DNA from 3 places in the Staphylococcus sp. TCBT05 genome. Region 2 is predicted to be linked to each of the others. Evidence: riboswitches for the same ligand, from Rfam matches in the RefSeq annotation. Region 2 holds a riboswitch; each other region holds the start of a gene.
What was found. A riboswitch is a leader RNA that binds a small molecule or an ion and turns the genes downstream of it on or off. The one in region 2 is predicted to bind thiamine pyrophosphate.

Region 1 (7,907 bases), 310 kb from region 2:
TTACAATCAAGCAGGGCATAGATAAAAAGGGCAGCATTATGCTGCCTCTCTATTAATTCCAAGCAATACTAATTCACTTTGATTGTTTCATTACATTATCATCATTCGAAGTACTTTCTTACTATTACTTGATAGTTGCGACATGTCGATTCCCATGGGACTAACACATGATGGGAATTGTTTATTAGCTGAGGACACACGTGGCAGGCGTGCTTCAAATCTAGCTATAACACACTACGCATCTAATATTACTTTCTTTGTATTCTGATAAACTTGATGCATATAATCATCATCAAGCAACAAATAACTGACAATATCAATCAAAAATAATGTTGCGATTTGAGTATTTACAAATCTACTATCATTGATTCTAGATTGATCAGTCGTAATTAATACCAAATCTGCACATTCAGTTATTGAACTGCCCTCATAATTAGTGATTGCTACCACAAATGCCCCATTATCATGAGCAATTTTAGCTGCAGCAATCAATTCTACAGTTTCACCACTATTCGAAATAGCTACAAACGTATCAGATTGCGTCAATAACGAAGCAACGATCTTCATTTGATGTGCATCGGTTGATACATTCCCCTTTAAACCCAAGCGCATCATGCGATAATAAAATTCTGTTGCTGACAGTCCAGAACTACCTAAACCAGCATAAATAATTTGCTTACTTCGATTAATCTGATTAACAAAACGCTTAATTTTTTCATCAGAAATAAATTCACCTGTTTGTTGGATAATATCTTGATGATATTTGTGTATACGCTGAATCAATGGACTATTTTCGATTTCCCTATTGGTCATTTCTTGTTGCAAATTAAATTTTAAATCTTGGAAATTTTCATAATCTAACTTATTACTAAAACGTGTGATTGTTGCTGGCGAAGTTCCTATTGCATAAGCAAGTGAATTAATTGTAGAAAAATCATCATTAAATTCATTATTTTGAATAAACTCTACGATTTGCTTATCTGTCTTGGTAAAACGTTGGCGAAAACGTTGCACTCTATTTTCAAACTTCACTATATGACCACCCTTTTCAGTTAATTTTCTCTAGTATAAATGAAAACATTTTTCATAACAAATATATCTATTGATTAATAATTTCTCGATGTTATATTAAACCTATCAGTAATATTCTGTTAAGAAAAAACTACTAAACGTTATGGAGTGTGTCATTATGTTACCTCAAGGTTTAATTGTTTCTTGCCAGGCTTTGGCAGATGAACCCTTATATTCATCGTTTATCATGTCTAAGATGGCATTAGCTGCTTATCAAGGTGGCGCTGTTGGTATTAGAGCAAATTCAAAGGACGATATTATCGCAATTAAAAAGGAAGTTGATTTACCTATTATCGGGATTGTTAAAAGAGACTATCCTGATTCAAAAGTCTTTATCACTGCAACACGTACTGAGGTAGATGAATTACTCGACAGTGGTTGTGACGTAATTGCTTTAGATGCTACAGCCCAACCACGTCCCAATGAATCTCTTGCGGATTTAGTTAAATATATCCGTAATAAAGCACCTCATATCGAAATTATGGCAGATATTTCAACGATAGAAGAAGCCCAACACGCCGATGCATTAGGTTTCGATTATATTGGTACAACATTACATGGTTACACTGAATATACACACGGACATGTGCTATATGAAGACAACTTCCAATTTTTAAAGGATGTATTATCCAATGTACATGCAAAAGTCATTGCAGAGGGTAATGTTATCACACCAGAAATGTTACAAATTGTTGATAGACTCGGGGTACATTGTACTGTTGTAGGTAGTGCAATCACGCGGCCTAAAGAAATTACGCAACGTTTTGTTAATGTTTTAAAAAATGAATAAATATATAACAGACGCGTCTGAGACATGCCATATGCCTGATACATAAGGCACCTTGTTAATTTAGTACAGAATGCATATTAAATTATACGAAAGCGCCTTATTTTTAAGGTGTATTAATATATAATCACATATAAATTTGGTGTGTTTTGGCGAGACTCCTGTGGGAACAGGACAAGCTGAAGACTACAGGCTGAAGCTGGCCCCTAGGAAAGCGAGCCAATAATACGAAATAATAAATAAAAAGGCACTCAGATAAATTGAATTCAATCATCTGAGTGCTATTTTTTGGAATTTGTATTCCAGACTCGTTATGCTTTATACTGCTTTAGCAATAAATATTTTGCGTTTTTCCCATTGTCCTGTCTTTTTATTATAATCATCACAAGTAATTAATGTAAGTTGGTGTTGCTTTGATTGTTGTTCATCTAGCACTTTTACATCACTAGGTTTCACATCATAAATTTTTGAGATTTTGTACTTTCGCTTATCCTTCCCAACTTTAAAGTTAACGACACTGCCTTTATGTGCTTTAGGTAAATTTGAAAATTGATACGTATCCGAGCCTTCGAAAGTATGACCAGCTATAGCTATATTTTGATCATTTAATGATTCGTCTGCTTCAACTAAACTAATGCCTCGATCTAATTGTTTCGGGGTAGCGGGCCCTGGAAATACTGGCGCTTTAATTTTAGCATCAGGCACTTCAATATAGCCTACCATTTTAGATTTATCTTTGGGAATCTCACCAGAAAATTGTTGTTTTTTATCGTATTCCGTTATTTTATCTTCATCGGCTTTCTTTGTTAAATAATTATCAATATGAGGCTTAGCTAAAAAGTAAATTGCAATTAAAATAAAAATGACACCAACTATCCTTAGTAGCTTATTCATTTCTTTTATACTCCTTTAATGTTAGCACTTATATTTCAGAATATAAGTATAGCACAATACATTTAGAATTGGACTAGTCCATATGTTATTTCGCATTCCAAATATTTAAATAAATGAGGAGAATTTTTACAACAATACATTGCAGAACTTAATAATTAAGTGTTAAATAGTATTAAATCACTCATCGTAAATATCTTGGTTTAACTAAGTGTTTCATATTAATTATGAATGCCATACTTTTATAACTGTGATAGTGATTTCTAATTTACTTTAATATAAGGTGGGATGCGCTATGATACGTCATGCTAAGCAATCAGATTTACCGAATATACTAGAAATATACAACGATGCGATCTTGAATACTACCGCTGTTTATACTTATAAACCTCAAACTTTGGCATCACGTGAAACTTGGTTTGAAAATAAACTTAATAAACAAGAGCCTGTTCTTGTATACGATGAAAGAGGTGAAGCGATAGCCTTCGCTACTTATGGTACATTTAGAGATTGGCCCGCTTATCAATATTCTATTGAACACTCTATTTATGTAAATAAACATCATAGAGGAAAAGGGATTGCATCACAATTGCTGGCTGAAATCATCCAAACTGCTCGTAATAATGGCTATAGAACACTTGTTGCAGGCATTGACGCTACGAATGATTATAGTATTTACTTGCATAAAAAATTTAAATTCAAACATTCTGGAACCATTCAAAATGTAGGTTATAAATTTGATAAATGGTTAGATTTAGCATTCTATCAATTAGATTTAAATCCTTCTCAAAGTACGAAACATTAATTTGTGCTATATACATTCAGACTTTTAGCTAGAAGATTTACTTTACAATATTTATATTATTATCTCACTTTCCTAAGATGCCGTCTCAGCCTCGGCCTTCAACTGACACTGCTTCCTTAGGAGTCTCGACCTAATACTTCTCAATATTTTATACCGCTATTATTATATAATTTATAATGCGCTGTGGTTATATTTGAGTAAAGCTCATTTTCTTTTGGGATCATAAAAAGCTCCCTTCAAAGTTTACGTTTTTCAGTAACTACTTTAAAGGGAGCATCACTTCATAGCATAGTTCTCTTATTTTAAGAATGGGAATTTTCGCCCAAAACTCTATCTCTAACGGTAAATCCTACTACCTTTTGAAACAAATTCTTCAGACTTTTGTTTCAATCCTTCTTCTTTTAAATCATTGTGCTTTCTTAAATCGTGAGAGATACGCATCGAACAGAATTTAGGCCCACACATACTGCAGAAATGGGCAACCTTTGCTGCTTCAGCAGGTAGTGTTTCATCATGATATGAACGTGCCTTATCAGGATCTAGCGACAGATTAAATTGATCGTACCATCTAAATTCAAATCGTGCTCTACTAATTTCATCATCTCTTTGTTGTGCTCCTTTGACACCTTTTGCCAAGTCAGCTGCATGTGCTGCAATCTTATACGTGACAACACCTTCTCTCACATCGTCTTTATTAGGTAATCCCAGATGCTCTTTTGGAGTAACATAACAAAGCATTGCTGTACCATAACTAGCAATTTGGGCTGCCCCGATTGCAGACGTAATATGGTCATAGGCTGGTGCAATATCTGTTGTTAATGGACCTAATGTGTAAAAAGGCGCTTCTTGACAATGGAAATCAGCTAAGTCTTGATTTTCCTTTATTTTATGCATCGGAACATGTCCTGGCCCTTCAATCATCACTTGTACGTCATATTCCCAAGCTATTGCAGTTAATTCCCCTAATGTCTTTAATTCCAGAATTTGGCTCTCATCATTTGCATCATATATTGACCCGGGTCTTAATCCATCTCCAAGAGAAATTGCAATATCATAACGGCTCATTATTTCACAAATTTCTTCAAAATGTGTATATAAAAAGCTTTCTTCATGATGCGCTAAACACCATTGTGCCATGATAGATCCACCTCTTGAAACAATACCAGTTAATCTATCCACTGTTGTCGGGACATAACGTAATAATACGCCTGCGTGTATCGTGAAGTAGTCAACGCCTTGTTCTGCTTGTTCAATTAAAGTATCGCGATAAATTTCCCAAGTTAAGTCCTTAGCAGAACCATCTACCTTTTCTAATGCTTGATAGATAGGCACAGTGCCAACAGGAACAGGTGAATTTCTCAATAGATATTCTCTCGTAGCATGGATATTTTTACCAGTAGATAAATCCATAATCGTATCTGCCCCCCAATGAATGCCCCAAACCAACTTTTCTATTTCAGCTTCTATAGAAGAACTGACTGCCGAATTACCAATATTAGCATTTATTTTCACTTGAAAGTTTTTACCTATAATCATTGGTTCTGATTCAGGGTGATTGACATTATTAGGAATAATCGCACGTCCTCGTGCAATTTCTGAACGCACATATTCAGGTGAGACATCTTCTCGTTTAGCTACAAATTTCATTTCTTTCGTGATAATACCTTGTTTCGCATAATGCATTTGTGTAACATTTTGTCCTGTTTTTGCCTTTTTCGGTTGATATTTAAATGGTGTCTCGACAAATTTTTTATGATTATTAGATTTAAATCCGTTATCCAGTGAGACAATTTTCCTACCTTCATATTCCAATGTATCATTTCTATCTTCTATCCATGGTGTTCTTAATTTGGGTATACCTTTTTGCACGTCAACTGTATAACTAGTATCATGATATGGTCCTGCAGTGTCATAGACTAACACCGGTTTGTTAACCGTTGTTCCTTCTTCTGTTACTGTTGGTGAAAGTTGTATCTCTCTAAATGGAACTTGAATATCTGGATCTTCTCCACTCACCCAAATCCTTTGACTTGATGGAAATTGCTTTTTTAATTCTATTTTTTCTTGTTTCATAAAAAAAACTCCTTAGCATTTTATTATTGCTAGGAGACCTGGTCGAAAATCACATATTTAGTGAAGCGACAGTAAATAAAAGTCTACTCTATAGACTTTCCATTTATACTGTACTTTTCTGCTTCCCTACGCTGGTACTAACCAGATCAGGTTCAAAGGGTTGAGACTAATGTCTCTTTCAGCTAACAAGCACCCCTAGCAATTCTTATTAAATTCTAAATTAAACTTAACACTAATAAAAAATAATTACAAATAAATTTGAAAATTAATATAAACATAATCTAGTACAATAAAAACCTAGGATTCTGTTTAACAAATAGAATCCTAGGTACTTATATTAATGTTCTGTTCTATTTTAATGTAAGTGTTTTGCATTCCATTTATAAATCATATAATCTGCTGCTATCATCAATAAAGTAATTAATGTAAAGGCCATGGTTACATCGCCTAAGAAATGTGCACCAATACGCAAACGACTCACACACATGATAATAGTAAACATAAATGCAATAATAAACATACGCTTTTGGGCAACACGTGTTTTAAAGTAAAATGCCCAAAACATTAAATAAGCCGCATCAGTTGTATGACCAGATGGAAATGAACTGTGACCAGTATTACCATTGATTGTAAGCCAATTTGTAAAATGTGCGCCGTCATGACCAATTTCATAAGGTCTTGCTCGCCCCCATAATTCCTTCAAACTATCAATCGTTTCTAATCCTACTAATAATACAAAAAAGCTAACAAATGCAACGCGAACTAATCTTTCTATCTCTGTTTGAGTAACTTGTTGTAACCAAAATTTTGTAACAAATAATGTAATTAACATAAGTAAAATGAATGTGATTAAGAAACTTAGCCCCATTGGTAATGCATTACTGGTATCACCTTCATTACTAGCCACACCTAATGGCTTATGTCGTTCAATATTGTCCATTGTTGCAAAGATATATTTAAATGTTTCAGATACCAAAGTATTAGTTTTTATCAAAGTATAAATAAAAGATAAAAATAAAATGATATATTTAATCAATTTACTTTCAAACTTTGAAAACACATAAAAATTCAAAATAATCATTGAAAGAATCAAAATAACAGTTGGCGGAAAAAGACCTAAATCTTGAAATACTGTCCCAAAGATTGAATTTTGATTCATAAAATGTTTAGATACTGGCAAATCAATAAATAAAGCGAGTACTAAAATAATGCAAAATACAGGTAATGCAATTGCTGTGAACCTTTTTGAAATAACCATGATGCCCTCCTAATTAATATCTTTTAATAATAATTTTAATAACTATTTTATTATTCATGAATTTTATTACTGCTTAACCATACCCATTTTATGCTTATGTATGTTTGAATTAACTAAAATTTTCATGATCTTTGTAGAGATAACTGCAATCTTTTTATATTATTGGAAGCCTAAATTCCATAATGAAATTCTAAATGTGACATAACTGTTAGGTCACAATATCATTTATTCATGATATATTATTTGTGTAGCGAATATAGTTTTTTTAATTTTAAAGTTCTCCTTATTTTTATAAGCATATTTAGCTTCGCTAAATATAAAAAAAGCAGTAAATTCATGTCGACTTAAACATGAATTTTACTGCTTTTTTATTTATGATTTAACTCTAGCCATTTCACCATTTCGCTTACATTACTTACCGTTATCGTTGGTGTTGGACCGTTTACATCAAACTTTTTATTTGTTCGATTTACCCAAGCTGTATCAAATCCAAAGTTACTAGCACCAGTAATATCCCATGAGTTTGAAGAGACAAATAATATATCTTCTCTATTCATATGATAATACTCTAATACAAGTGCATAACTTGCAGCACTCGGTTTATATTGTTTAATTTCATTAACACTAATAAGTGTGTCGATATAACCACCTAGTTCTGAATTATCTATGAGTGGCATTAACATATTATCATTACCATTTGATAGTATACCTACATCAATATTTTTATCTCTTAAATTGGCTAATGATTTAGGTATCTCCTTGTAATAATTTAAATTAAAAAACGCTTCAAACAATCTATTAATATCTTCTCTATTATATTGAATATCATAAACATTTAAAGTATGTCGTAGTGAGTCTTTCGTCAATTCATCAAAAGGGATATATCTTTGCATAACCTGCCTCATAAACATATGTCTTAATTGAGTCTTTTGCCATAACTTAGTAATCTTTGTTGCAGTATCTTCATCAAACTCAATCATTTCATTTTTTAATGAATCCATATCAAACAAAGTACCATACAC
Region 2 (7,907 bases):
CTGATGACTTTAAACAATCTGCAATTAACGCAATGCAACAAGAAGATCCAACGATTACAACGACAAATGCCAATGATGGTATGAATATGTTAGTAGGCATGTTAGGAATCGGTTTAATTTATGCTATTGTAGTGTTAATCATTGCTTTGATTGGTGCAATCTTAATAGGTAAGAAACCTAAAGTAGCAGCAATTTTATTAATTATTGCGGGGGTTCTATCGCTATTAGGAAATTGGATAAACGCAATTTTATGGATTGTTGCCGCAATTATGCTATTAGTTAAAAAGCCGAAACAACCGAATCACTATAATCACACAGCAACAACAGAAGATAATAGTGATTTGTCATCTTTTGAGTCTCTTAATAAAAAAGATTCAGATAATGACTACAAATATTAAAGTGTTTATTTAGCACAATAGTATTATCAAACGTTAAACAGAATCAGTCGCGTTTAACGACTCATATCAAGTGACTTAAAGTTATTAAATGGGCTATGATTAACTTATTCATTGTGGTATTACTCAATGAAACCGTGGGGGAGCAAAATGAAAAAGATGACATTTCGGTCGTGTATTGTAACTGACTGTAGCGTCATTTTTATATTGATCATTACACAGTTTTAAATGAGGTGAGACAAATGATGGTATTAGTAATGCTATCACCCCTTCTAGTAGTTGGTTTTATAGTGATGGCAATTTTAGAAGAGAAAAAAAGAAACCGTAAGAAATAATTTATGGTAAATATATAAATGAAATGCTGCATTTAGAAACTGATATCAGTTTTTTAGATGCAGTTTTTTTATTGATTATACTGTTACTTAGTACATCTATTATTTTGACAGCAATCACCAAGCTTATAATAAATTAAAGGTTAACTAGTGGAGCTTGATGGTTATCATGAGGAGGTAACACTGAGGGTTGTCTAACGTGAGACATGCGAGATGCTCAATAAATGTTGCTATATCAATGTTTTAGAGTTATGAGAAATGAATGATAATGTCGATGCATTATTTAGTAAATGTTTTACATGAAACATTTTTCAAATTATTGAGAAGTAGTATGTATATATTAATTGGTTTTGTCCGGTCAAATTTATGGTTATTAGGTTCCCTTTTTATTACAAACGTAACTATCTCATGTATAATTTTAAGCAAAGGGGGTTATGTTGTGAGTGAAATGTTATATATTTTAGAAACGGTATTATTGCCTATTTTTATTATGATAATTTTAGGATTTATACTGCAGCATAAATTTGATTTAGATTTAAACACTTTAGCAAAGTTAAATATTTATGTCTTTGTACCTGGATTTATTTTTGTTAAATTCTATAAGACTCACTTTGCTTTGAGTTTATTATTTTACATAGTTGTATTTTTTGTATTATACATAATTGTTTTATATATCATTGGGCGATTACTTGCTAAATTTTCAAAAGGTGACAAAGGGGAAGTAACTACTTTGACTAACAGTGTGCTCTTTTTTAATTCTGGAAATTATGGTGTCCCGGTAAATGATCTTGTATTTAAAGGGGATCCATTAGCAATGTCTGTTCAGGTATTGGTGTTATCCATGCAAAATATCTTTACCTTTTCATACGGTGTGTTCGCAATTCAATCATTGCGTATCGGAAAGTTAAAGGCACTATTGGGTTACTTTAAAATGCCTGTACTTTATGCCTTATTATTGGCAATCATCTTGAATTATGCGCATGTTCCCATCCCTAAATTTATCTGGACACCTGCAAATTACGTGGCAGACGCTATGATTGCGATTGCTTTGTTGATGTTAGGTGCACAAATTGCGAGAATTAAATTTAGCTTTAAATGGTCTGCAGCATATGCCTTTATTTTTATAAGACTAGTAATTGGACCAATTATTGCCTGGGGAATTATTGAATTGATGGGACTTGAGGGTGTGATTGCTCAAGCGTTATTCATCACTTCTGCGATGCCAACGTCTGTCAATAGTTCTGTGATTGCCCAAGAATATGATAATCACCCAGAGTTAGCAGCTGAAATTGTCTTTTTATCCACGTTATTAAGTTCTGTGACAGTTGTTGTGGTCATCTACTGCTCAAAGTTATTATTTTAAACCGAATTAATGAACTCATATGCAGTGAATTTATGCTGAATATGCAGTGTTCAAGAAATACTTAAGCATAATCTAACATAGGAATATGTACGAAAAAATGGAGTAGTATCAGTAAATCGATTTGTCCAATCGACATCTGTACTGCTCCATTTCTTTATATCTAAAGCATATGTTTAAGTACAACTTTAGATATTATATTAAAATGCTATAAATTTAAAATTTTACAACAGAATATTGCTTTAATACTTTTTTGAATGGACTTGGTTCACTTTCGCCGCTTTTAATTTTTTTATTCATTTCTTTATGTTCTTCGACGTGTTCAGGTCTTGCTACCCAAGTTTGGAAATCTTTTTTCTCTTGCCACTTACTAACAATGACATATTCAACTTCATCAGCCTTTGATTTCGTCCACACTTCAGCATCAATGAGCCCTTTAACGTTGTCGTTTAATTCAGCTAAATTCTTTTTGGCTTTATTGTATAATCTATCTTCATTTTCTTTATTTGTAGAAAATGCGACTTCTGTAATAAACATGTATTTCCTCCTAAAGTTAAATATTTATTAATGCTAGCACTTTTAAATTTTTTTCTCTAGTAATTTTAATTGAATTTGATTTTTTATTTAAACGTGTTATAAATATGTCGTATAAAAAATTAAAACGTATAACATGCTATTTTTTATCAAAAAAATACTTTGAAAAGGGACGATGCGCGTGATTGATGCAGTATTAGGAATTGATATAGGCACTGGTTCTGTAAAGGTTATAGCTGTAAGTAGGCAAGGAAAGGTCATACAAACTGTGAGCGAAGATTTAAAAATGATTCAACCTCAAGCAGGATATAATGAACAACGACCTGATGATTGGGTAAGTGCGACGATTCAGTGTATTAAAAAAATACTACAAGATCCGGAAATGGCGAATGTTAAGGTACATGGTATATCATTATCTGGTCAAATGCACAGTCTTGTAATACTTGATCAACACAATCAACCTATTCGTAATGCAATCTTATGGAACGATACTAGAACGACTGAACAATGCGTAGAAATAAGGCAGAAATTGGGGGACTATGTGTTAGAAAATCCTGTTTTAGAAGGATTTACGTTAACGAAATTATTATGGATTAAAGCAAATGAACCTGAAAACTGGGCGCAAATTGCTACATTTTTATTACCCAAAGACTATGTTAGATATAAATTGACGGGCAATCTTCATATGGAGTATTCGGATGCATCGAGCACTCTGCTCTTAGATCCTGTGCTAGAAACGTGGTCGAAAGAATTGGCCACGCACTTTACTGTAGATCACATACTTCCGAACCTGGTGGCATCAGAGGATTTTGTTGGCTATGTAACTCCAGAATTAGCTCGGAAATTAGGGTTGGAAGAGGATGTAGCTGTCTTTGCTGGTGGAGGAGATAATGCTTGTGGTGCCTTAGGGGCAGGTGTTATCAAAGACGAACAAACGCTATGTAGTATTGGAACTTCTGGTGTTGTATTAAGTTGTGATAGTAATGCAAAGACTCATTATCGACATAATTTGCATTTTTTCAAACATGTTATCCCTAATCAATCCTATGTGATGGGTGTCACACTTGCTGCGGGTGATAGTCTCAATTGGTTGCGTAGTAATATCTTGTCTGATGTATCATATGAGCAAATTTTTAAAGAGGCAAATGCATCGGATATAGGGAGTAATGGTTTGTTATTTGCGCCTTATTTATCAGGCGAACGGACACCCCATGGAGATTCGAGTATACGTGGTAGCTTTATCGGGCTCAGTGCATTGCACACTAGGGGTGATATGGCACGTGCAGTAATAGAGGGTATCACCTATTCCTTGTATGAGTCCATTTGTCTATTAAGAGCAAAGGGTAAGGCAATATCAGAGGTGGTGGCCATTGGTGGAGGCGCTAAAAATGATTTCTGGTTACAACTACAAGCAGATATGTTTAATGCTAAGGTAAAGCGATTGAAGTATGAGGAAGGGCCGTGTATGGGAGCGGCTATACTCGCGATTAAAGGTCTAAATTGGTATAACAATTTAGATGCTATCATGGAGTCATTTATCTGTTTTGAGCAAGTATTCTATCCGAATCAGAACAACCACGAACAATATCAACAATACTTTGAGGTGTATAAAAAAATATATACACAAACGCGTGAATTGACTTCAAGTTTGTTGTCATTATCAAAAAAATAAAAATTTGTTGCTTGAAAATTAAATTTGAAAACTATAGCATAGAGTTAACTTATAATTTATCAAGTGAATTAAGTTGAACTTGAAAATAAATACATAATGAGTTAAGTTTAAATTAATTATATATGTCATTTACATGTGACGTATGCAAGTTTAAAATTTCATAGAAACCACTGGAAGTGCCTTTATTAAAGGCTGAGACCGATGTAGTGACATAGGGATTCCTTGAACCTGATCCAGTTTGTACTGGCGTAGGAAAGTGGCGTTATAAACAATTAGTATTCGTTCATTCAACGTTATTTTTCTACACAGAAAAATAACGTTTTTTTATTTATTAGAGGTGAAAGGCATGTTTGTAGCGATAACAGCAGATAAATATTTAGCAAGAAAGGATATAATGCATTATTTAGCTATTGAAGCACATATTGATTATTTGATTGTTAGAACTCCAATGTCATCAGACGAATTGGTTGATTGGATTAATATGTTGCTACAGTATCAATTTCCTAAAGAAAAAGTAATTATTCATGAAAATATAGATGTTTTAAATCGTTGTGCTTTAACCGCGATTCATTTTAAAGAACATAATAATCAAGATTTATTTTTTAAACAGCGCTTTCCACATATTCAGGTGAGCAAGTCAACGCATCATAGTAGGATGGTTGCTGAGGCAGCGCAACGTGGTTTAGATTTTGTCTTGTTTAGTCATATCTTTGAAACGAAATCCAAGCCAGGCATAGCACCACGGACAACTGACGAAATTAATGCGGCATTGCAATATGATATTCCAGTGGTCGCGTTAGGTGGCATCAATCATCGAACAATTGCTCAGTTGCCAAATGGCTTTGATGGTATTGCAGGCATCTCACTTTTTGAAAAAGATAATGTTGCACATTTAGATCAATTGAAGGAGGTGTGGCATGCGTATGTATGATGTCATCATTATTGGTTCGGGTGTTATGGGCATGTCGGTAGCGAGAGCATTGAGTGAACATTCGGTCCATGTAGCTATAATTGATCGAGATATACCTGGCATGCATGCCTCGTATAAGGCTGGTGGGATGTTAGGTGCACAAAATGAATTTACTCAAGAATCAGCGCTCTATCATATCGCGCGTAAATCACAACAAATGTTTCCAACACTAGCAAGTGAATTATTGGATGAAGTCGCTTTAGATATTGAATATTTAAACAGTGGCTTAATTAAAATAAGCGCCTCGAAAGCTGATGCGCATGACATTCAATTGCAGTATCAATTTTTAAAGCAATATAATGACCAGATTGAGTTGCTAACGGATTCAAGATTATGTGAATTGACCAACGATAAGGTTATGAACAATGGCAAACAGGCGATGTATATACCGGACGATCATCAAGTCAATGCTAATCGATATACGAAAGCACTGCTTGAGTCTATAAAAAGGCGGAACGTGGAACGTTGTTATCATACGGAAGTGCATCATATTGAATCACTTAAACAAGGTTACAAAGTGAAGACACAGAATGGTTCGTTTTATGGTAAAAAGGTTATCGTCGCTGGTGGTGCATGGAGTGGTAGGTTAGTGTCACCCCACTTACAATCGCATAATGTTACAGGTGTCAAAGGTGAAGCGTTACTCGTAGAACACCCAACATTGAATTTGAATACAACGTTATTTATGACGAATGGTTGCTATATCATTCCAAAGTTACAACACCGTTACATGATTGGTGCTACAAGTTACTTTGATGATTACTCTGTCGGAGTGTCGTCGGTAGGAAGAGATTGGCTCTTACATCAAGCATCGACTATTGTACCTCAATTAAAAGATAGTCAGATGCTACATGAATGGTCCGGAATACGACCTTATAGTAAAGAAGAACGTCCAGTTATGGATGAGGTGGCGCAAGATTTGTTTGTTATCACAGGGCATTATCGCAATGGAATCTTATTATCGCCATATATTGGTGCTTTGATGTGTGAATGGTTATTAACTGGGCAACGTCCAGAAGATTTACAAGATTTTAGAATTGAGAGGAGTGTTGACAATGCAATGCATTATTAACGGTGACAGCTTTAAATTTAGCAAAGAGTTAAATATTCAAGAATTGATTCAAGAAATGGGATTAGATGAAAATCGAATCATCGTTGAACACAATGAAGAATTGATTCAACGACAACAGTTTCCTGTTCAAGTGGTAAGAGATCAAGATTGTTTAGAATTATTAGAGTTTGTAGGAGGCGGATAAGATGATTGAAATTGGTAAATTTAAATTAAATTCGAGACTATTATTAGGTACTGGCAAATTTGAGAATGAGGATATACAACAACAAGCGATACAAGCATCAGAAACTGAGGTGTTAACATTTGCAGTACGTCGAATGAACCTTTATGACAAAGATTTACCTAACCCACTTGCTCAAGTGGATTTATCAAATTTTGTGACCTTCCCTAATACTGCAGGAGCAAAAACTGCACAAGAAGCGGTACGTATTGCTGAAATTGCGAATCATGCTGGTGTATGTGACATGATTAAAGTTGAGGTGATTGGAGATGATGAAACACTGTTACCTGATCCAATTGAGACTTATGAAGCTTGTAAAATATTATTGGAAAAAGGTTATACAGTATGCCCATATATTTCTAATGATGTCGTGTTAGCTAAACGATTAGAGGAATTAGGTGTCCATGCGATTATGCCGTTAGCTTCTCCAATAGGAACGGGTAGAGGCATTAACAACCCATTGAATTTAAGATATATAATAGAACGTACAAATGTACCGGTGATTGTAGATGCTGGGATTGGTTCTCCAAAAGATGCTTGTCATGCAATGGAACTAGGCGCTGATGCAATCTTATTAAATACGGCGATATCAAGTGCAGAAGACCCAGTTAAAATGGCAGAAGCGATGAAGTTAGGTATCAATGCGGGTAGATTGAGCTTTGAAGCTGGAAGAATCCCAGTGAAATATACAGCACAAGCATCTAGTCCGACTGAAGGAATTGGATTTTTATAATGAAAAGATACCAACGTCAAGCGATTTATGCACCATTTGGTAAACATGGGCAAAGTCGACTTGAAAACACTCATATCATGATACTTGGTGCAGGTGCGTTGGGGAGTCACTGTGCGGAAATATTAACTCGGATGGGTGCAGGCAGTCTAACCATCATTGATATGGATGTCGTTGAAACATCCAACCTACATCGTCAAGCGATATTTGATGAAATGGATGCTGAACAATTGCAACCAAAAGTAATTGCCCTTGAAAATAAATTAAAGTTGATTAATAGTAATGTGAAAATCACTGCGCTATATCAAGAGCTCACTAATAACAATATTGAAAATTTATTAAAGACGTATCAACCGGATATCGTAATTGATGGAATGGATAACTTTACAATGCGCTTTCTTATTAATGAAGCATGTCATAAATGCCAAATACCTTGGATATATGGAGCGGCAGTGGGAAGTAAAGGTTCAGTGTATGCCATTGACTATACGGGACCTTGCTTTAAATGTTTATTAGAGACCGTTCCTCAAACAGGAGAGAGTTGTGCAATCAATGGTGTATTGCCACCAGTTATTTATCAGGTTGCTAGTATGGAGGTTTCTGAACTATTGAGGTGGCTATC
Region 3 (7,907 bases), on a different contig from region 2:
ATCGCTATACTTTTAAAGTATAGACATTTACTACACAACAAGTATAGTTTTTGGATAATTGCCATATTATTAGTAATTCAGCAAGCTGTTATCTTAACTAACGATCATCATAATAATGTTAAAAGTTATGAATCAACCTTGGACGCCATGTCTGCATCTAAATACAAGAGTCCTACCTTAACTAAAAAAATAAATAAAATTAATAAAAATCACCAAGATGATCCACTTAGTAGAATAGATTATATGTCTAAATATGGATTAAATTCACCTATGTTATACCACTATAATGGTATCTCACTATACTCAAGTATCTTTGATGGATCAATATTGAACTACTATGATAAAACGATGCAAATTAATATGCCTATAGATAAAAACAGTACTTACCGTTTATTGTCCAACCGAGCAAATTTAATGGCACTTTGGAACGTTAACGATCGCATACGTCGTCCTAATGATTTAAACATTCCGTATGGGTTTAAGATACAAGATACAATTTACCATTCGAAAAATGAGCCTTTTATTCATTCAACAAATCAGATTAACTATCCAAGTGCACATTTCACTGATAAAATCTATCGCAATTCAGAGCTAAAGACACCCATCGACAAGGAACACGCTATGTTAAATGGAGTCGTGTTCTCAGATTCTAATCAAAAAGCAAACAGTCATATTACACCAAGTAAAAACCTATTGCCAGAAACAACTCATAATTTACGGAATGCCTATCGAAGTGGACATAATAAAATAACTGTCACTGAAAATAATGGCGGTATGACATACCAATTTCCAAAAGAAATCAGCGACAAATATCAAGATATGTATTTAGAAATGGATGTAGAACTATTAACACCAAGCAAAAGACATTATGTAGGTGTAAATGAATATGCACAACAACGTAACGAACTAAACTATAAATATCGTCGCTTTGTAACACCTGTAACTATGCGAGTTAAAGCCGATCAAGACTTGAAAATAAGAATGCCTAAAGGTACATATCGACTCAATGTAAAGGGCATATATGGTGAAGATTATCGTACCTTAAAGCGTGCGACGCGTTCATTAGATAAAGTGGCTGTAAAACAAACACGAAACGGCTACACGATACGACATAACACAAATAAAGATGGATATGTAGTACTACCTATTGCATATAGTAAAGGCATGCAGGCCAAATCAGGATCACAAGCGTTACCAGTCAAAAAAGGTAATGGGATTATGACCGTTATACCAGTTAATAAAGGTCAATCAACTATTAAATTAACCTATACGCCTCCACACACAATCCTATTAATAATACTTAGTATACTTGGCATTATACTTAGCATCATTTTTACTAAAATAGTATCAAAATTGAAATAAACATTTTTTGATAATTATATCGAAACAGATTAAGAGATACTTTATATTTTTTATTTAACAGACATCATCATGTAATTTAGTGCTTTTGCTTAAATTACATGATGATGTCTTTGATTTTATAGTATTTTAGCGAGACGCAGTGGAAGAACAGGTCAAATTGAAAACTATAGGCGTAATCTGCTCCCTAGGTGAACAAACTGACCATACAAAGTATTAAATAAAAATAGAGGAATCTTATACAATAACTTGTACAAGATTCCTCTATATTTTCAAGTGATACCCAATTTGGCACACCTTTTTTATTTCTTATTTGCTGATTAACGAATTTCTTTAATTCTAGCAGCTTTACCACGTAATTCACGTAAGTAGTATAATTTAGCACGACGTACTTTACCGCGACGTTTAACTTCGATTTTTTCAATCTTTGGAGTGTGTAATGGGAATGTACGTTCCACACCAACACCTGAAGAAATTTTACGTACAGTGAAAGTTTCTGAGATACCTCCACCACGGCGCTTAATTACAACACCTTCGAATACTTGGATACGCTCACGAGTACCTTCAATGATACGTACGTGTACACGTAAAGTGTCACCTGGACGGAACGTTGGTAAATCTGTGCGTAATTGTGATTGTGTTACTGCTTCGATTAATTTGTGATTACTCATTATTTATTCTCTCCTTCAACCTATGTTCTTGCCTCGACAAAATATAGCAGCGGATCATAGTGATTTTTCGTGTATTGCACACTTAAAATATATTAGCATATCGCTAATCATTTTTCAATTGCTTTTTATATCTTTCAATAATCTCGCGGTCTTTATCTGTTAACTGATAGCTTTCAAGTAAATCCGGTCGTTTTTCGTAGGTTCTAATTAGTTTTTGTTCATGACGCCACGCATCAATATGCGCATGATTTCCAGAAACTAACACGTCAGGTACGCCTAATCCTTTATAGTCTCGAGGTCGTGTGTATTGTGGAAACTCTAATAAGCCATCTTGAAATGAATCATCCTCATGTGATTGTTGATTTCCTAACACGCCTGGTATCAATCGTACAATAGCATCAGTCATGACCATTGCTGGCAATTCACCACCAGTAAGCACATAGTCACCCATAGAAATTTCATCCGTCACTAAATGTTGCCGTATACGTTCATCATACCCTTCATAGTGACCACAAATAAATACAAGATGCTCCGCTTCGCTTAATTCTTGCGCGATATCTTGGTTAAACGGACGACCTTGAGGACACATTAAAATCACACGTGTGTCTGGGGTCTTATCAATACTTTCCATTGCATTGAATACAGGTTCAGGTTTCAATACCATGCCTTGACCACCACCAAATGGATAGTCATCAACTTGACCATGTTTATTTTCAGCAAAATTTCTAAAGTTTACAGTATTTACCTGTAACACTGATTTCTCTTGAGCACGTTTTAAAATCGAATGACTCAAAACGCCCTCAAACATTTCTGGAAAAAGTGTTAAAAAATCTATTTTCATTAATCTAACAATCCTTCCATTGGTGTTATTGTGATACTTCTACCTTCCACATCGACATCTTTAACCACATCAGCAATATACGGAATAAGATATTCTTTATTACCTTTAACAACCCAAACATCGTTAGCACCAGTTTCAAATATTTCTGTCACACGTCCAATTGCAGTTCCTTCATCATCAAATACAGTACAACCTATTATATCTGAATAGAAATATTCATGTTCGGCTAATTCTATCTCATCATGATCACGTTCTTGTAATAATGTTGCACCCTTTAAATATTCTATATCATTAATATTATTAATTCCTTCAAACTTAAGCATATGCAAGCCTTTATGCATTCTGTGGCTACTAATCTTAAACGTTTCTGCTTCTTTACCCTCAGCTTGAATTATTACAGATTCTCCCGGTTGGAATCGAGTATCTGTAAAATCAGAATGTGATTTAATCTTAATTTCACCTTTAACACCATGTGTGTTTACAAATTTACCAATTTCAACTTTCATTATTTTTCCTCCGTCATCATTACAACTATCTTCATAGGTAATGAAACTAAATAAAATTCGTAATCCATTATAACATGGATTGAGATAGCTGTAATACGTTATCGTATAGAAGTAGTGTTTACTAAAATAAATAAAAATTATTCAAGTAACTCGAACAACTAATACAGTATTTCTTATTAGCAAGCCGCTAATTTCAGGCAATAAGTATTTTATTTCTAAGCTTAATATTACGGCTTAAATCACCCTATTTACCGTTTAGCCTTCAAATTCAATATTGACCAATAAAAAAAGATGATTTCTACTTTAGATAAAAGTAAAAATCATCTTCTAGACTATGTTATAACCTTCTAGTTCTAACATATTTAAAATAAATCAATACGTTCGATTTATTATTATTTTTGTTCGTCGAATTTTTTCAAGATACCTTCTCTTGATAAGATGTTACGTACAGTATCAGTTGGTTTTGCACCTTGTGATAACCATTTTAATGCTAATTCTTCGTCGATTTTAACTTCTGGTGCATTTACATTGTTAGGGTTGTAAGTACCGATTTGTTCGATGTTACGACCGTCACGTGGCGCACGAGCATCAGCTGCTACAATACGATAGAATGGATTTCTTTTTGAACCTAAACGTGTTAAACGTAATTTAACTGCCATTTATATTCTCTCCTTTATGTTCTTAATATTTTTATTTTCTACAAGAAATAATATTAACAGTTCTGTAGTACTTTGTAAAGAGTTTTTTCTTTACCAATATTGAATCTATATTTTTAAACTGTGACTTTTAGTCAATCACCTGATTTGTATTTAAATTTAAACTTTTGCACAACTTGACATGCTTTATTAAAAGCTATACATTGAAGTTAAATTAAATAACGCATGCACTAGGGGTGTTTTTTAAAACTGAGATGAGCAAAACTCAAACCCTTCGAACCTGATCTAGCTAAGACTAGCGTAGGAAAGTGTTACCAATATGATAATGAAACTGATAGTCTTTTTTGACGTATTCATATACTTTTTGATACACAACTTTCCTAGAGAGGGTTGTGTATTTTTTTATTTAATAAATCAATGATGAGGTGAATATATGACTAAAACAATTTTAATCACAGGTAGTAGCAGAGGGTTAGGTGCAACGATAGCAAGAACATTAGCTACACAAGGTCATAATGTAATTATAAATTATTTTAAAAGTAAAGACTTAGCTAAACAACTCGTACGTGAAATTGGTGAATCACAGGCTATCGCTTTACCAGCAGATATTACTGATAGAAACCAAGTTGATGAAATGATTGCACATGCAACAGAACATTTTGGGCAAATAGATGCGGTGGTAAATAATGCGCTTGTAGGATTTAAATTTGACCCCACAGCACAAAAAGCATTTATAGATTTAAGTTGGGATGACTATCAACAACAACTCGACGGCACGTTAAAAGGAGCATTCAATGTGACTCAAGCAGTCATTAAACAATTTATCACAAGAGAAACAGGAACAATTGTTTCGATTGGTACAAACCTTTATCAAAATCCAGTCGTACCCTACCATGAATATACCACTGCAAAAGCAGGTTTAATAGGATTCACACGAAATATCGCCGCTGAATTAGGTCAATATGGTATTAATGCAAATGTTGTATCTGGCGGTTTACTAAAGACGACTGACGCAAGTGCAGTGACGACACAAGAAGTATTTGATCTTATTGCTCAAACCACGCCATTAAGACAAGTCACATCACCTCAAGATGTAGCAAATATGGTAAGCTACCTCATTTCTGATCAAGCTAAAGGGATAACCGGTCAGAACTTTACAGTTGATGGTGGATTAACAATGAATTAAGAAATGGAGGATGAATCATCTTATGACACAAACTCGTCAACTTAACATCGGTGTACTAATTTATGGATGCGGTCATCATCAAGCGGCTTGGCGTATGAGCAATTCAAGTGTTGAACGTATAGGAGATATCTCGTATTATCAATCATTAGCTCAAATTACAGAACGTGGATTATTTGATGCGATATTTTTTGCAGATAATCAATCTTTTCCAGCACAATCACCAAGTGATATGCCCGCATTTTGGTTTGACCCTTTGGTCAATTTAGCTGCAATAGCCCAAGTTACGCAACACGTTGGCTTAGTTGCAACGATTTCCAGTACCTTTGCTAATCCATATACAGCAGCTAGACAACTCTTAAGTATTGATCATATGAGTAACGGACGTGCAGGTTGGAACTTAGTAACATCTATGACTGATTTAGAAGCAGCAAACCACAGTATGGAGCGTCTACCAGATCATGATACGCGCTATGAAAAAGCAGACGAATTCGCTCAAGTCATGAATCTGTTGTTAGATTCGTGGACAACGGCAGATTTCTTACATAATAAAGCAGAAAATACTTTAATCAACGCTGATGCAATTCAGCCAATTCATTTTAAAGGTCATTATTTCGATGTCCAAGGACCACTAACAACACCTGGAAGTCCTCAAGGCAAACCCATTGCAATGCAAGCTGGTGCCTCAGATCAAGGTATCACGCTAGCAACTAAGTATGCAGATGCTGTCTATGCAGTCGCTTGGAACCTAAAGCAAGCTACAGCATTTCGCCAAAAATTAAATAACAAATTAACATCGGTTGGAAAACCAACGAACAGCTTAAAGGTGTATCCAGGTTTAGTTACCTATGTCGGAGAAACTTATGCTGAAGCTTACGCCAAAAAACGTCAATTGGACGAGTCCTTAGCCATTGATACAGCATTAAATCAATTAAAGTTCTTTATTCGCCAAGATTGTCATAGTTGGGATTTAGACGAACCTATTCCACCATTACCACCTGTAGAGAACTTTACAGGACCCAAAGGTCGTTACCAAACTGTACTAGAAATTATCAATGATAAAAATCCTACACTGCGTGAATTATTGGGTTACCTTAGCGCTGGTGGCGGACATTTAACGTTGATAGGTACACCTACTCAAATCGTTGACGAAATGGAAAGATGGTTTAATGCTGGTGTTGCAGACGGTTTTAACTTAATGCCACCGGTGTTCCCTAATAGTTTAGAAGATTTCGTTGATTATATCGTACCTGAATTACAAAAACGAGGACTTTATCGCATTGAATATGAAGGGACTACATTTAGAGAAAATCTTGGACTTTTGTAAAAATATTTCTGTAACTTTAACACATTGAAATACAATGCATTCAATTAGTATAATTAACTATGATTACATGTAGTAGCATTACAATAACAAGTGTACTATTGTTCTTGATAACCATTGGTTTATTACTCACATTAATAGTAATAATTCCATAGATAAATCAGCAATATGAATACAAAACATAAATAAAAAACCCCTTCAAAGTTATCAAATCATTGATTACCTTGAAGGGATTTCTCTTTTTCAAATTAATAGTAATATTGCAGAATTAGGTTAGTGGATTCAACTATCATCAAGCACTAACATTGTTTATCGCACTTTATTGATTGTTAAACGGTTAAATATCTTCTAGGACTAAACTACTAAGCAAATTGAATTAGAATGGTAAGTTCATACCATTTAACATATTCTCCATTTGCTTACGTTTACCTTTTTTACCTTTTCCGCCACCAGAAAATTGTTTCATCATTTTCTTCATATCATTAAATTGTTTCATCAATCTGTTCACTTCTTGTACTGAACGTCCTGAACCTTTAGCAATACGTTTCTTACGTGATACATTTAAACTATCTGGATCATTACGTTCAGCCGGTGTCATAGATTGAATAATCGCTTTAATATGGTCGATCTGTTTCTCATCCATATTTAAGTTATTGATACCTTTCATCTTGTTCATTCCAGGAATCATTTTCATAATATCATCAAGCGGACCCAGGTTTTTGACTTGGTCTAATTGTTCCAAGAAATCCTCAAGCGTAAATGATGAAGTGCGCATTTTCTTCTCAAGATCCTTAGCTTTATCAGCATCGACATCTTGTTGAGCCTTTTCAATTAAACTTAGCACATCACCCATACCAAGTATTCTTGAAGCCATTCTTTCCGGATGGAATGGTTCCAATCCATCTAATTTTTCACTCATACCCACAAATTTAATAGGTTTTTGAGTTACAGAACGAATTGAGAGTGCTGCCCCACCACGTGTATCACCATCTAATTTAGTCAGTGTTACGCCTGTTAATTCAAGTTGCTCATCAAATGATTGCGCTACATTTACTGCGTCTTGACCTGTCATGGCATCCACAACTAACATAATTTCATTCGGTTTCGTAATTTCTTTAACATCTGTTAATTCTTGCATTAACGCTTCATCAACGTGTAAACGTCCAGCTGTATCAATAATTACAAAATCCAAATGCTCTGCTTTAGCATGTTGAATTGCATTTTCGACAATTTGTTGTGGTTTAACTTGATCTCCTTCACTATAAACAGGAATATCAATTTGCTTACCAACGGTTTGCAATTGGTCAATTGCTGCAGGTCTATAGATATCAGCTGCTACGAGCAATGGTTTTTTATTATATTTCTTT

Region 1: another riboswitch for thiamine pyrophosphate. It lies ahead of thiC (phosphomethylpyrimidine synthase ThiC); the one in region 2 lies ahead of ACY191_RS02545 (thiamine phosphate synthase).
Region 3: another riboswitch for thiamine pyrophosphate. It lies ahead of ACY191_RS10180 (3-oxoacyl-ACP reductase); the one in region 2 lies ahead of ACY191_RS02545 (thiamine phosphate synthase).

Annotation. Positions count from the first base shown of each region.
Region 1 is NZ_JBUQDQ010000005.1:865,324-873,230, reverse strand. Features, by position in the region: gene ACY191_RS03875 (MurR/RpiR family transcriptional regulator) at 235-1,032, opposite strand; gene ACY191_RS03870 (N-acetylmannosamine-6-phosphate 2-epimerase) at 1,190-1,861, shown strand; gene srtA (class A sortase SrtA) at 2,177-2,752, opposite strand; gene ACY191_RS03860 (GNAT family N-acetyltransferase) at 3,045-3,554, shown strand; gene thiC (phosphomethylpyrimidine synthase ThiC) at 3,891-5,627, opposite strand; TPP riboswitch at 5,734-5,834, opposite strand; gene ACY191_RS03850 (phosphatase PAP2 family protein) at 5,983-6,885, opposite strand; gene ACY191_RS03845 (haloacid dehalogenase type II) at 7,254-7,907, opposite strand, start outside.
Region 2 is NZ_JBUQDQ010000005.1:551,491-559,397, forward strand. Features, by position in the region: gene ACY191_RS02520 (DUF4064 domain-containing protein) at 1-398, shown strand, start outside; partial or broken gene ACY191_RS02525 (hypothetical protein) at 641-727, shown strand; gene ACY191_RS02530 (AEC family transporter) at 1,167-2,090, shown strand; gene ACY191_RS02535 (antibiotic biosynthesis monooxygenase family protein) at 2,304-2,624, opposite strand; gene xylB (xylulokinase) at 2,803-4,293, shown strand; TPP riboswitch at 4,456-4,565, shown strand; gene ACY191_RS02545 (thiamine phosphate synthase) at 4,640-5,224, shown strand; gene ACY191_RS02550 (NAD(P)/FAD-dependent oxidoreductase) at 5,217-6,335, shown strand; gene thiS (sulfur carrier protein ThiS) at 6,319-6,519, shown strand; gene ACY191_RS02560 (thiazole synthase) at 6,521-7,288, shown strand; gene ACY191_RS02565 (ThiF family adenylyltransferase) at 7,288-7,907, shown strand, end outside.
Region 3 is NZ_JBUQDQ010000038.1:644,910-652,816, forward strand. Features, by position in the region: gene ACY191_RS10155 (YfhO family protein) at 1-1,362, shown strand, start outside; gene rplS (50S ribosomal protein L19) at 1,680-2,030, opposite strand; gene trmD (tRNA (guanosine(37)-N1)-methyltransferase TrmD) at 2,134-2,871, opposite strand; gene rimM (ribosome maturation factor RimM) at 2,871-3,377, opposite strand; gene rpsP (30S ribosomal protein S16) at 3,770-4,036, opposite strand; TPP riboswitch at 4,256-4,357, shown strand; gene ACY191_RS10180 (3-oxoacyl-ACP reductase) at 4,467-5,219, shown strand; gene ACY191_RS10185 (LLM class flavin-dependent oxidoreductase) at 5,242-6,543, shown strand; gene ffh (signal recognition particle protein) at 6,917-7,907, opposite strand, start outside.